Regions from separate parts of the Pantoea alhagi genome, predicted to be linked through region 1. Evidence: predicted binding sites of a transcription regulator. Region 1 holds the regulator's gene; each other region holds the start of a gene.
What was found. Region 1 encodes PurR, which represses purine synthesis genes. Its sites were predicted from a motif close to CANGCAAACGTTTGCNTG; they were not measured.

Region 1 (3,391 bases):
AATCACGCCAGCGGAAGTGTGAAAACTCGCCTGCATGGCAGTAAACGCAGGCAGATACATATCGGTGGCCAGAAAACCCAGCGTGCTGAGTAGCGCCAGATAGAGCATAAATCCTTTTGAAGCAGACATCTCTTTCTCATTTATAAGCAGGTGAACAGACGGCGCGAGGGTAAAGGATGTTTTTCTGAATGTGAAACGCTAAAATTTGCCGATTGATATCAAAATTTTTGCAGGCAAAAAATGTGGTCTGAATATGCACTGGAAGTGGTGGATGCCGTAGCACGCAATGGCAGCTTTTCCGCCGCCGCCGAAGAGTTACATCGTGTACCCTCAGCTATCAGCTATACGGTTCGTCAGCTGGAATCCTGGCTGGCGGTGCCGCTTTTCGAACGACGTCATCGGGACGTGGTATTAACGGAGGCGGGAGAGCTTTTTATTCGTGAAGGGCGGGCTGTTATCAAAAAAATGCTGGCCACGCGACGCCAGTGCCAGCAGGTAGCGAACGGCTGGCGCGGGCAGTTAAGCATTGCTGTGGATCGCATCGTTAAGCCGCAGCGTACCCGCCAGCTGGTGCTCGATTTTTACCGACATTTTCCGGATATGGAGCTGCTGATCACGCCGGAAGTTTTTAACGGCGTCTGGGATGCGCTGGCGGATGAACGGGTTGATGTGGCGATCGGCGCGACACAGGCGATCCCGGTGGGAGGGCGCTTCGCCTTCCGCGATATGGGCGCGCTGAACTGGCGTTGTGTGGTTAGCATTGATCATCCTCTAGCCAGCATTACCACTGCGCTACAGGAGGATGATATTCGCCCATGGCCGTCGCTGGTGCTGGAGGATACTTCCCGCGCGTTGCCCCGGCGCACTACCTGGACACTGGATAATCAGCGTCGCCTGGTAGTGCCGGACTGGGAAAGCGCGTTTGATTGCCTGCGTGCCGGGCTGTGCGTGGGCATGGTTCCCGGTCATTTTGCCGCGCCGCTGCTTAAAGCCAGGCAGCTAACGGAGCTGATGCTGCCGGTGCCGTTCCCCGACAGCTTCTGTTGCGTCAGCTGGTCGGAGCAAAGCGATTCACCTGCACTGCGCTGGTTGCTGGACTATCTTGGCGATACGGAAACAATCAACCGGGAATGGCTGCGTGAAGAGTAACAGGCTCAGAAAAGGAGGTTTTCTGAGCCATCGCATTAACGACGATAGTCGCGGAAAGGGCCGTCGGCGACGGAGCGACGTTCAATCAGCGTGGGATGAACCTCTATGGTTTGCGGCTCTTCGCGTTTGCTGGTGATTCTGTCCAGCAGCATATCAAAGGCGGTTTCGCCCAGCTGCTCTTTGGGCTGGTGGACGGTAGTCAGCGCCGGGGTAAAATAGCGAGCGTTGCGCACATTATCGTAACCGATAACCGAAATATCCTGCGGCACGCGCAACCCCATTTCATCCGCTGCACAAATCGCGCCCATTGCCATGATATCCCCGCCGCAGAACACGGCGGTAGGGCGCTGCTTTTGCGCCAGAATTTGCTGCATGGCGCGATAGCCTGACTCAGGTTCGAAGTCACCCTGTACAATCCACTCTTCGCGTACCGGGATGTTGGCCTCATTCAGCGCTTTTACAAAGCCGGCAAAGCGTCCACTACCGGTATTACGTTCCATCTGACCTGGGATCACGCCGATATCGCGATGACCGCGCTCAATCAAATAGCGCCCGGCGAGATAGCCGCCTTCGAAAGCGTTATCCAGCACGGTATCGGTAAAATCGCCGCGGGATTCGCCCCAGTCCATGACCACCATGGGAATATTGCGGTTTTCCTCAAGCATTTTCAGCAGTGCTTCAGGATACTCAGAACACATCACCAGCAGACCATCCACGCGCTTTTGCGCCATCATTGACAGATAAGCCTGCTGTTTTTGTAGATCGTTATGGGCGTTGCCCAAAATCAGGGTATAGCCACTGGCGAAACAGCGCGTTTCTACCGCTTCAATAATTTCAGCAAAATAGGGCGCTTCACTCGAGGTTGCCAGCAGACCGATCGATTTAGTGTGGTTAACCTTCAGGCTGCGTGCGACCGCACTGGGCGAATAGTGTAGTTCTTTGATGGCTGCCCACACGGCCTCACGGGTTTCTTCCGCGACAAAACGGGTTTTATTGATGACGTGCGATACCGTGGTGGTGGAAACGCCGGCACGCTTCGCGACATCTTTGATTGTTGCCATTAAAAAGATACTCCTGCGCCTATCCTAATATTTTGATAAGGCTAATGTTAATCGTTTGCGTCCACATAGCGTTATTCAGCGCGCGTTGAGGTTGTCATTATGCGGGCTGAGGTACGTCTGACTGGCGGGACGTCTTTAAAAAAGGGCTGCCAACGGTGGTTTTTTGTCGTTGCGCAACGCAAGGCGGGGATTCTACCAAGCTGGCGCAAAGAAAACGAGATTTTTACCAGGGAGTATGGGAAAATCTATAACGTTACAATTTATGTGGGTAAAGGAGAGGCCAGATGAACACCGATTTAAAACTATCAATAGGTACTACCGTCGTGGCATTGCTGATGATTATGGCGTTTAGCTTCACTGCCGTTATGCACTGAGCGCCGCGCGAAGTATAAAAAAGCCTGTCATGAGACAGGCTTTTTTGTTGCGCAACGCGTTAGCGAATGGTGCGCGGCGTCATAACGCGACGCGCGCCAACATAGTGCCGCTGCCAGTAATCATCACTAAGCTGGCTAATCTGAATATCTTTACCGGTACGCGGCGACTGGATAAAACGACCATTGCCCAGATAGACGCCAACGTGATCGGCTGCGCCACGGTTATTGATGCGGAAAAACACCAGATCGCCTTTTTCCAGCGCTTCACGGTTAATGGGGGCCGCATCACGCAGATGATACATTTCATTCGCGGTGCGGGGGATCTTGAATTTCACCACATCTTTATAGGCATACCAGACCAGACCGCTGCAGTCGAAGCCGGTATGGGGTGAGGTGCCTCCCCATAAATAGGGCTTTCCTAACTGGCTCATCAGTTTGTTCATCGCGGTTTCACGCGCTTTTTGATAGCGTTCACGGTGCGCTTTGCTCATCTCCAGCGGCCCCCGCCTGGCCGCTGCCGTTTTCTTATCGCCACGCTGGCGACCATAGCGCTGCAAGCCTTTTTTGCTGCTGATTTTCTTGAGGCTGCTTTTTTTCACGCTGGTGGTTTTCACCGATGCGCGGCTTTTTTTTACGCTGGTTGCGGCAACGGCGGCCGGTTTGCTTTTTTTCTTTACTTTGTTTTTTTCAACGCTGGCCGTACGGTTTTTTTTACTGATTGTTTTTACCGTCCGACGCTTGCGGCGGTCATCGTCACGGGCGGCTTTTTTATCAACTTTATGCTGGCTGGCCTTTACCGGGGCCTGC
Region 2 (3,391 bases), 450 kb from region 1:
CCCACGCACACCGCGTAATGCCAGTTTCTAAAAACTGTCATTAAATATAAGAAATTCATATATATATGAAGGCTGACTCTGTCAGCCTTTTTTTATTTTTGTAAATTTTGAGATATCTCACAAAGTTCCGTTAATTTTACATTTTGTAATACATATTTTCTTTCTGAAACCACTATTAGGGTTTAGTAGCATTTTCGAGGTAGAATTACCTGGCGGCGAATGGAAAGATGCCTGCAGACACAGGAAGACACCAAACTCTGATCAAGCCTTTGTAAATAATTCTTGACGGCAGTGGCAGGTGTCCAAATAACTCCAATGAGGGTAATAAAAAATGATGAAGCGCAACATTCTGGCAGTGGTTATCCCTGCTCTGTTAGCTGCCGGTGCAGCCAATGCAGCAGAAATTTATAATAAAGACGGTAACAAGCTGGATCTGTACGGTAAAGCAGTTGGCCTGCATTACTTTTCTGACGATAGTGGCAATGATGGCGATCAAACTTACGTTCGCTTCGGTTTTAAGGGCGAAACTCAGATCAATGACCAGCTGACCGGTTTCGGCCAGTGGGAATATAACGTTCAGGCAAACAATTCTGAAGGTTCTGACGCTCAGGATGGTAACAAAACCCGTCTGGGCTTTGCTGGCCTGAAATTCGGCGACTTCGGTTCAATCGATTACGGTCGTAACTACGGCGTAGTATATGACGCTATTGGCTGGACCGATATGCTGCCGGAGTTCGGTGGTGATTCAAGTTACTCCGATAACTTCATGAACGGTCGTAGCACCGGTCTGCTGACTTACCGCAACACCAACTTCTTTGGTCTGGTTGATGGCTGGAACTTCGCCGTTCAGTATCAGGGCAAAAACGAGCGTGATGATGCCCGTCGTTCTAACGGTGACGGCTGGGGTGTTTCAACCTCTTATGAAACACCAATCGGTGTAGGCTTTGCAGCTGGCTATAGTGCTAGTGACCGTACTAACCAGCAGAGCACTGGTATTTATAATGTTCAAGACTCCAACGGTAACAACGTGAGTCCAGCAGTTACCCGTACTTATGGTCAGGGTAAAACTGCTGAGTCTTGGGCAACAGCGCTGAAATACGATGCTAACAACATTTACCTGGCAGCTATGTACGGCGAAACGCGTAATGCGACTCCGTTCACTGCTTCCCTGGGTGGTGGTGATAGCGTGTTTGGTTTTGCAAATAAAGCGCAAAACTTTGAAGTTGTTGCTCAGTACCAGTTCGACTTCGGTCTGCGTCCGTCTATCGCCTACGTTCAGTCTAAAGGCAAAGACATTGAAGGTATCGGCGATACTGACCTGATCAAATATGTTGATGTGGGCGCAACCTACTACTTCAACAAAAACATGTCTACCTACGTTGACTACCGTATCAACCAGCTGGATGATGATAACGCGCTGGGTCTGAATACTGATGATATCGTAGCACTGGGCCTGGTTTACCAGTTCTAAGTCCGCCTGCCGCAGAGCATATTGCGCTGCTAAGGTTAAAAAACGGGGCCAAAGGCCCCGTTTTTATTTGCCCTCTTCCCGCACTTCTGTTCACTATTCTTTTTCTCGCAAACGGTTGGCTTTTCAACTTTCTGGCGTTAACCTGAGGCTTCATTTCGCTTTTCTTGAAGCTTACGGACCTCTCACATGTTTGAAAATATCACTGCTGCACCCGCCGATCCCATTCTTGGTTTAGCCGATCTTTTCCGCAACGATGACCGCCCGAATAAAATCAACCTTGGCATCGGTGTCTATAAAGATGAAACCGGGCAAACGCCGGTATTAACCAGCGTTAAAAAAGCCGAGCAGTACCTGCTGGAAAACGAAACCACGAAAAATTATCTCAGCATTGATGGCCTGGCTGACTTTGCCCGCTGCACCCAGACACTGCTGTTTGGACAGGAGAGCGCCATTGTTAGCGCAAAACGCGCCCGCACGGCCCAGACGCCAGGCGGAACCGGTGCCCTGCGCGTAGCCGCCGATTTTTTAGCGACGCAAACCAGCGCAAAACGCGTCTGGATCAGCAACCCCAGCTGGCCAAACCATAAAAACGTCTTCAGCGCTGCCGGTCTCGAAGTATGCGAATATGATTATTATGATGCAGAGAACCATCAGCTCGATTTTGACGCGATGCTGGCCAGCCTGCGTGGTGCTAAAGCAGGAGACGTAGTGCTGTTTCACGGCTGCTGTCACAACCCAACGGGTATTGATCCTACCGCAGAACAGTGGGCCCAGCTGGCGCAGCTGTCAAAGGCGAGTGGCTGGCTGCCGCTGTTTGATTTTGCCTATCAGGGCTTTGCGCGTGGCCTGGAAGAAGATGCCGAAGGCCTGAGAATTTTTGCTGCCTGCCATGAAGAACTCATCGTCGCCAGTTCATACTCCAAAAACTTTGGTCTTTATAATGAGCGCGTGGGTGCCTTTACACTGGTCGCGGCAGATGCCAGCGTAGCCGATACCGCGTTCAGCCAGGTTAAATATACTATCCGCGCAAACTATTCTAATCCTCCGGCGCATGGTGCCGCCGTTGTTGCCACCATTCTTGGTAATGATGCGCTGCGTGCGATTTGGGAGCAGGAGTTAACGGATATGCGTCAGCGCATTCATCGCATGCGTCAGCTGTTTGTGAATACGCTCCAGGAAAAAGGCGCTAACCGCGATTTCAGCTTCATTACACATCAGAACGGGATGTTCTCTTTTAGCGGGCTGAGTAAAGATCAGGTGATTCGCCTGCGTGAAGAGTTTGGCGTTTATGCAGTGAATTCAGGACGTGTTAACGTAGCTGGCATGACGCCAGATAATATGGCCGCCCTGTGCGAAGCAATCGTTGCGGTTTTATAAAACGATGACGTAAAAAATGGGCCTGCGGGCCCATTTTTTATTCAGATTAAAAAAGGATTACTGATACGCTCACGGCCTAAAGTGGATATTGGCCCATGACCAGGAATGAAGGTGATATTATCGCCAAGCGGCAGCAGCTTATTTTTAATGGAATCAATCAGCGCCTGGTGACTACCCTGTGGGAAATCTGTACGACCTACGCCGCCGTTAAAAATAACGTCGCCGGATATCAATAACCGCCCGGCACGGTGATAAAAAACAATATGACCGGGTGTATGGCCAGGACAGTGCAAAACTTCCAACGTCGCATTGCCAACCTGTGCCGTCTCCCCTTCTTCCAGCCAGCGATCGGGCGTAAGCGGCGCGCATTCTGCAAGACCAAACATTTGACTTTGCGTTGGCAAAGCTTCCAGCCAGAAGGCATCGAGTTTGTGCGGCCCGATAATTTCTACGCCATAATAAGCGGCCAGCTCAGCGGCGGCTCCTACATGATCCAGATGACCATGGGTGAGCAATATGGCAGTTATCGTGACCTTCTTCGCT
Region 3 (3,391 bases), 410 kb from region 1:
ACGGCGGCAGGCGCCCAGTTTGTTATCAGCCCGGGCATTACCGAACCGTTGCTGCAGGCGGCCACAGAAGGTACCGTTCCGTTAATTCCAGGTATCAGCACCGTTTCTGAATTGATGACCGGGATGCAGTATGGCCTGCGCGAATTTAAATTTTTCCCGGCAGAAGCCAACGGCGGCGTAAAAGCTTTACAGGCGATCGGCGGGCCTTTCCCGCAGGTGCGTTTCTGCCCAACCGGCGGTATCTCGCCAGCTAACTATCGTGATTACCTGGCGCTGAAAAGCGTACTCTGCATCGGCGGCTCCTGGCTGGTGCCGAACGATGCGCTGGAAGCGGGCGACTATCAGCGTATTACCGAGCTGGCACGTGAAGCAGTAGCTGGCGCTCGCTAAATACAATGGCTCTCCCACCGCGGGAGAGCCGTTTCCTTAACCGCTTACCCTGACCGCCGCCGCTGCCGCAACCGCGCGACTAACCGCTTCCTCAACGCTTTCTGCAGTGGCCAGCGCTACGCCCATGCGCCGTTTGCCGTCGATGTCCGGTTTAGCAAACAGCCGCAGCTGTTGACCGGCACCTAATGCTTTTTCCACATCGCTATAGCTGACATTGTTGCTCTGCAGCTCCGGTAAAATAACCGCTGACGCGGCGGGGCCGTACTGACGAATCGCCCCAATCGGCAGGCCTAAAAAGGCACGTACATGCAGGGCAAACTCAGAGAGATCCTGTGAAATCAGCGTTACCATGCCGGTATCATGCGGGCGCGGCGAAACTTCGCTAAAGATCACCTCATCACCGCAGACAAAGAGCTCAACGCCAAATAACCCAAAGCCACCCAGCGCCTTAACCACTTTTTCAGCGATCTGCTCAGCGCGTGCTAATGCCAGCGGGCTCATCTGCTGCGGCTGCCAGGATTCACGATAATCGCCATCTTCCTGACGATGGCCGACAGGCGCGCAGAAGTGGATGCCGTCCACGGCGCTTACGGTAAGCAGGGTAATTTCAAAATCAAATGTTACCACGCCTTCAATAATGACTTTTCCCGCTCCGGCGCGTCCGCCCTGTTGCGCATAGTCCCACGCTTTTTCCAGCTGTGACGCATCACGAATAAAACTTTGGCCTTTGCCGGAAGAGCTCATGACCGGTTTAATGATGCAGGGGAAACCAATCTCTTCTGCCGCGGCGATAAAAGCGGTTTTACTGTCGGCAAAGCGATAGCTGGAGGTAGGCAGGCCCAGCGTTTCAGCTGCCAGACGGCGAATACCTTCACGATTCATGGTCAGACGCGCCGCCTGAGCGGCTGGCACTACGCGCTGTCCCTGCTGCTCCAGCTCAATCAGCATATCGGTGGCGATAGCTTCAATTTCCGGTACCACAAAGTCGGGGCGCTCCTGGTTAATCAGCGCTTTCAGCGCTTCGCCATCCAGCATATTAATGACATGGCTGCGGTGGGCAACATGCATGGCCGGCGCATCGGCATAACGATCAACAGCGATCACCTCAACGCCCAGACGCTGACATTCGATTGCCACTTCTTTGCCCAGTTCACCTGAACCCAACAGCATCACGCGCGTCGCACCCGGACGCAGCGCAGTTCCAAGAATCGTCATAGTACCTACCTGAAAAGTGAAGAGTAAAAACGCGCGCAGTATATACGAAAACGTTTGCGTTGGCAGCTGCAGGGAAAACTTGATCTCACTGTTTGGCCTGTTATACTGTATAAAAATACAGTATAACCCGAGGTGAGTCATGGCTGTTGAAACCAAATTTGTTGTGGTCAGAAAAGGTGAAGAAAAAATGACATTTGCCAGTAAAAAAGAAGCAGACGCATACGACAAAATGCTCGATATGGCAGAAGCTTTTACTGACTGGCTGATACAAAGTGAACTGCCACTGGAGGAAGCGCAACTGGAAAAACTGGGGCTGTTCCTGGCAGAACAAAAAGATGCCGTTCAGCACATTTTGCGTACCAGCAAGCTGCCGGAAGCGCAGCCAGCGGTAAAAGCCGCGAAAGCTACCGCAACGGAAACAGATGACGGTAAAGCACAGGACGAAACGGCAAAAAAAGTACGCGCAGTGAAGGCCGCCTGATTGACCAGCCTGATTAACATTGCAGCCTGTTGAATATCAGCCACACTTTCCTGATAACGATCTTAAGCAGAGTGGGATGAGCGCTCCCGTCTCATCCCGTCCTGTTTTATACAGGACAGGCAGGGTGATGTAGCGATGTAGACCCACAGCTCCGATGGCGCGTTTTCGCTCAACCACGGGCGATCTTTGGCGCGAGCGGCCCGTTGCTAATCACCTGACGCTGCTCCGGAAATATCCGGCGCGGCGTTTTCTGCTATTTGCTCTCGCTTACGCTTCTTGACGTCCGGTGCTTCACACTAAGGCACACATCAAAAAAGGAGAGATTATGAGTAACTGGCTGCAGCAGGTGCAAAAAATGTTAAGCAATACGGCAATTGGCAACGCGGGCGCAAAAGCGCAGGGCGGCAGCGAAGGGTTAAGTAAAATGCTGGCGCCTGGCGCGCTCGGTGGCCTGGCCGGAATGCTTATCTCCAATAAATCTTCCCGTAATCTGTTAAGCAAATATGGCAAAAATGCGCTGGTGATTGGCGGCAGCGCGGCGGCAGGCGTTCTGCTGTGGAATAAATACAAGCAGCGGGTGCGCGAAGCCCATCAGGGTGAGCCTGAGTTTGGTCAGCAGGCGACACCGGTGGATCAGCGTGCAGAACGATTAATCACCGCGCTGGTGTTTGCTGCAAAAAGCGACGGACATATTGATGGCGAGGAACGTAAAGCCATTGAGCAAAATATCCATCAGGCAGGGTACGGCGAGCAGGCGGAGGCGCTGATTCAGCAGGCGATCAACCGTCCACTGGACCCGCACTGGCTGGCGCAGGGAATAAAAAACGAGGAAGAGGCGCTGGAACTCTATTTCCTGAGCTGTGCGGCTATCGATGTCGATCACTTTATGGAACGCAGCTACCTGAAAGAGCTGGGCGATGCGCTGAAGATCCCTGTAGATGTGCGCGAAGATATTGAGAAAGATATTCGTACCGAAAAAGAAAAACTTCCTTCCTGAACGCCGCAGTTAAGGCCTGTCGCAGTCTGGCGACGGGCTGCTACTTCTCTCTTACCTGCTTTTTACCGCTGCCGCTTGGCAATCATGGTCTTAACTGCCAACCTTAGTGTATGTCTGTCTGAAAACAGTAACCGTTATGATGCCACCGAAAGCGAAAAGAGTTCCTCACGAAATGACGCTGCATGATGATACGCGCGTCGATAATTACTACTGGCTACGCGACGATCAGCGTGAAGATCCAGAGGTACTGGATTATCTGCACGCTGAAAACAGCTATGGTCATCAAGTGATGCAGACCCAAAAGGCGT
Region 4 (3,391 bases), 1.1 Mb from region 1:
GGCAATTCCAGGGCGATAGACTTAATAAAAGCGCCCGGCTGAGGCCGGGCGAGAAAGGTTCGGGATTAAGATCCCATGCGGTAGTTCGGAGACTCTTTCGTAATGGTCACGTCATGCACGTGGCTTTCCGAAATGCCCGCGCCGCTAATGCGAACAAATTCAGCTTTGGTACGCAGCTCTTCAATGGTGGCGCAACCGGTCAGACCCATGCAGGAGCGCAGGCCCCCCATCTGCTGATGAACGATCTCTTTCAGGCGACCTTTATAAGCCACGCGGCCTTCGATCCCTTCCGGCACCAGTTTATCCGCCGCGTTGTCGCTCTGGAAGTAACGGTCGGAAGAGCCTTTAGACATCGCGCCCAGCGAGCCCATGCCGCGATAGGATTTAAACGCGCGGCCCTGATAAAGTTCGATTTCGCCCGGTGATTCTTCCGTACCGGCCAGCATTGAGCCTACCATTACGCAGGAAGCGCCAGCCGCGATCGCCTTGGCGATATCGCCGGAGAAACGAATGCCGCCATCGGCAATAACCGGCACGCCGGTGCCTTCCAGCGCTTCGACCGCGTCAGAAACCGCCGTGATCTGCGGTACGCCGACGCCGGTCACGATACGGGTGGTGCAGATAGAGCCCGGGCCGATACCGACTTTCACCGCGCTTACGCCCGCCTCAGCCAGCGCACGAGCGCCTGCGCCGGTGGCTACGTTGCCGCCGATGATTTGCAGATCGGGATATTTAGCGCGGGTTTCGCGAATGCGCTGCAGTACGCCTTCGGAATGACCATGAGAAGAGTCAATCAGCAGCACGTCAACGCCTGCGGCAACCAGCGCATCCACGCGCTCTTCGTTACCGGCACCGGCACCTACCGCTGCGCCAACGCGCAGGCGACCATGCTCATCTTTACAGGCCAGCGGTTTACGCTCGGCCTTCTGAAAATCTTTTACGGTAATCATGCCCAGCAGACGGAAACTCTCATCCACTACCAGCGCTTTTTCGACGCGCTTCTCGTGCATTTTCTGCAGCACGACTTCACGCGCCTCACCCTCTTTCACCGTAACCAGGCGCTCTTTCGGCGTCATCACCGCCGTTACCGGCAGGTTCAGATCGGTCACGAAGCGCACATCACGACCGGTAATAATGCCAACCAGTCGGTTATCATCACTCACCACCGGATAACCTGCGAAGCCGTTACGCTCGGTCAGTTCTTTTACTTCGCGCAGCGTTGTGGTCGGCAGTACGGTTTGTGGATCGGTCACCACGCCGCTTTCATGTTTCTTCACCTTGCGCACTTCTTCCGCCTGGCGCTCGATGGACATATTTTTGTGGATAAAGCCCAGCCCGCCTTCTTGCGCCAGTGCGATAGCCAGACCGGCTTCGGTCACGGTATCCATAGCAGCAGAGAGCATTGGAATGTTCAGACGAATTTTTTGGGTCAGTTGGGTACTGAGGTCGGCCGTGTTAGGCAGGACAGTAGAGTGAGCAGGAACGAGCAAAACGTCGTCAAAAGTGAGTGCTTCTTTAGCGATTCGTAGCATGGCAATATCTCAACCTGGGGTGAATGAGAACAGATAAAATATTGCCGCGGCATTATACAGGGCGTAATCGGTTGCCTCCAGCTTTTTTTCAGAAAATGTCTTGATCCTCTGTATCAGCCATGTAGTATCGGTTAATTAACTCGCTGATTTATTATTTGATCCCTATCACATGTCGCTACCTCCTTCCGCCAATATTTTTACCGTTAGCCGCCTTAACACCACGGTGCGTCAGCTGCTGGAAGGCGAGATGGGGCATATCTGGCTCAGCGCCGAAATCTCCAATTTTACCCAGCCCGCTTCCGGCCACTGGTACTTTACGCTCAAAGACGATACCGCTCAGGTGCGCAGCGCGATGTTCCGCAACAGCAACCGGCGCGTGACCTTTCGTCCGCAGCATGGCCAACAGGTGCTGGTGCGCGCGACGGTTACGCTCTATGAGCCACGCGGCGATTATCAGCTGATTGTGGAGAGCATGCATCCGGCGGGTGAAGGACTGCTGCAACAGCAATTTGAACAGTTAAAGCAGCGGCTGGCGGCAGAAGGCCTGTTTGAGCAGCAGCATAAACAACCGCTGCCCGATCCGGCGCGTCAGGTTGGAGTAATAACCTCCGCTACCGGCGCAGCGCTGCACGATGTGCTGCGTGTGCTGCATCGTCGCGATCCTTCGCTACCGGTAATCATCTATCCAACGGTGGTACAGGGTAACGAGGCGCCTGCCGCCCTTGTGCGTGCCATTGAGCTGGCAAACCTGCGTAATGAGTGTGACGTGCTGATTGTGGGACGTGGCGGCGGCTCGCTGGAAGATTTATGGTGCTTTAACGATGAGCGTGTGGCACGCGCTATCTTTGCCAGTCGTATTCCAGTTGTCAGCGCTGTAGGCCATGAAACAGACGTGACTATTGCCGATTTTGTCGCCGACCTGCGCGCGCCCACCCCTTCTGCGGCGGCGGAAATCGTTAGCCGTAATCAGGTGGAATTGCTGCGTCAGCTTCAGTCGCAGCAGACGCGGCTGGAGATGGCGATGGATTACTATCTTGCCCAGCAGCAGCGTACCTTTACCCGCTTGCAGCATCGTCTGCAGCAACAGCATCCGCAGCTGCGGCTGGCGCGCCAGCAAACCACGCTGTTCCGCCTGCAGCGTCGGCTGGACGAGGCGATGCAGCTACAGTTGCGTAACGCCTCGCGTCAGCAGGATCGTCTGGCGCAGCGCCTGACGGCCCAGCAGCCACAACGCAATATTAACCGGGCGCAGCAGCAGCTTCAGCAATGGCATTATCGCCTGACGCAGGCGATGCAGCAGCGGCTGAGTGCAGAGAAACAACATTTTGGTGTGCTGGTGGCGCATCTGGAAGGCGTTAGCCCGCTGGCGACGCTGGCGCGCGGCTTTAGCGTGACGCAAACGCCACAAGGCGAAGTGCTTAAAAAGACCCGACAGATACAGCCTGGCGAAACGTTGCAAACCCGACTGCAGGATGGCTGGATAGAGAGTGAAGTGAAAACCATTACACTATTGAAAAAAGCGCGTAAGAAGCAAACCTAACGCTCCATTACGCGCCTGAATGGCCTGTTACCCGTTCAACTACAGATGATAGGCTGAAGTAAGCTCGCCGTTAATCCAAAGCTGGCGCTGCTCATCGGGCGGCAGCGTAACAGTTAAACGTCGCCAGGCGGGCTGATAGCGTCCTTCCCGCTCCACATTCAGCTCAATGCGCGTCGTACTACAACAGATGCGCCAGCGCAGCCAAAGCGCATTGCCCTGCCGCCAGGCATGGCTTTCGCCGTCATCCTCGAAAATCATTCCTTCGCTCTGCCCTTCCAGTAACGGGAACAACCGCAGCTCGCGCCAGTCGTCCGCCGCC

Region 2: the regulator PurR is predicted to act here: its motif matches at 1,576-1,593, upstream of B1H58_RS00110 (amino acid aminotransferase).
Region 3: the regulator PurR is predicted to act here: its motif matches at 1,649-1,666, upstream of purT (formate-dependent phosphoribosylglycinamide formyltransferase).
Region 4: the regulator PurR is predicted to act here: its motif matches at 1,593-1,610, upstream of guaB (IMP dehydrogenase).

Annotation. Positions count from the first base shown of each region.
Region 1 covers NZ_CP019706.1:3,813,286-3,816,676, reverse strand. Annotated here, with positions in the region: gene punC (purine nucleoside transporter PunC) at 1-129, opposite strand, end outside; gene punR (DNA-binding transcriptional activator PunR) at 241-1,149, shown strand; gene purR (HTH-type transcriptional repressor PurR) at 1,185-2,210, opposite strand; gene cydH (cytochrome bd-I oxidase subunit CydH) at 2,495-2,584, shown strand; gene B1H58_RS17990 (C40 family peptidase) at 2,644-3,391, opposite strand, start outside.
Region 2 covers NZ_CP019706.1:24,366-27,756, forward strand. Annotated here, with positions in the region: gene asnS (asparagine--tRNA ligase) at 1-31, shown strand, start outside; gene ompF (porin OmpF) at 332-1,471, shown strand; gene B1H58_RS00110 (amino acid aminotransferase) at 1,658-2,848, shown strand; gene B1H58_RS00115 (MBL fold metallo-hydrolase) at 2,890-3,391, opposite strand, start outside.
Region 3 covers NZ_CP019706.1:3,402,560-3,405,950, forward strand. Annotated here, with positions in the region: gene B1H58_RS16035 (bifunctional 4-hydroxy-2-oxoglutarate aldolase/2-dehydro-3-deoxy-phosphogluconate aldolase) at 1-390, shown strand, start outside; gene purT (formate-dependent phosphoribosylglycinamide formyltransferase) at 427-1,605, opposite strand; gene B1H58_RS16045 (YebG family protein) at 1,745-2,086, shown strand; gene B1H58_RS16050 (tellurite resistance TerB family protein) at 2,412-3,083, shown strand; gene B1H58_RS16055 (prolyl oligopeptidase family serine peptidase) at 3,220-3,391, shown strand, end outside.
Region 4 covers NZ_CP019706.1:2,672,819-2,676,209, reverse strand. Annotated here, with positions in the region: gene guaB (IMP dehydrogenase) at 66-1,532, opposite strand; gene xseA (exodeoxyribonuclease VII large subunit) at 1,702-3,072, shown strand; gene B1H58_RS12510 (glycoside hydrolase family 31 protein) at 3,112-3,391, opposite strand, start outside.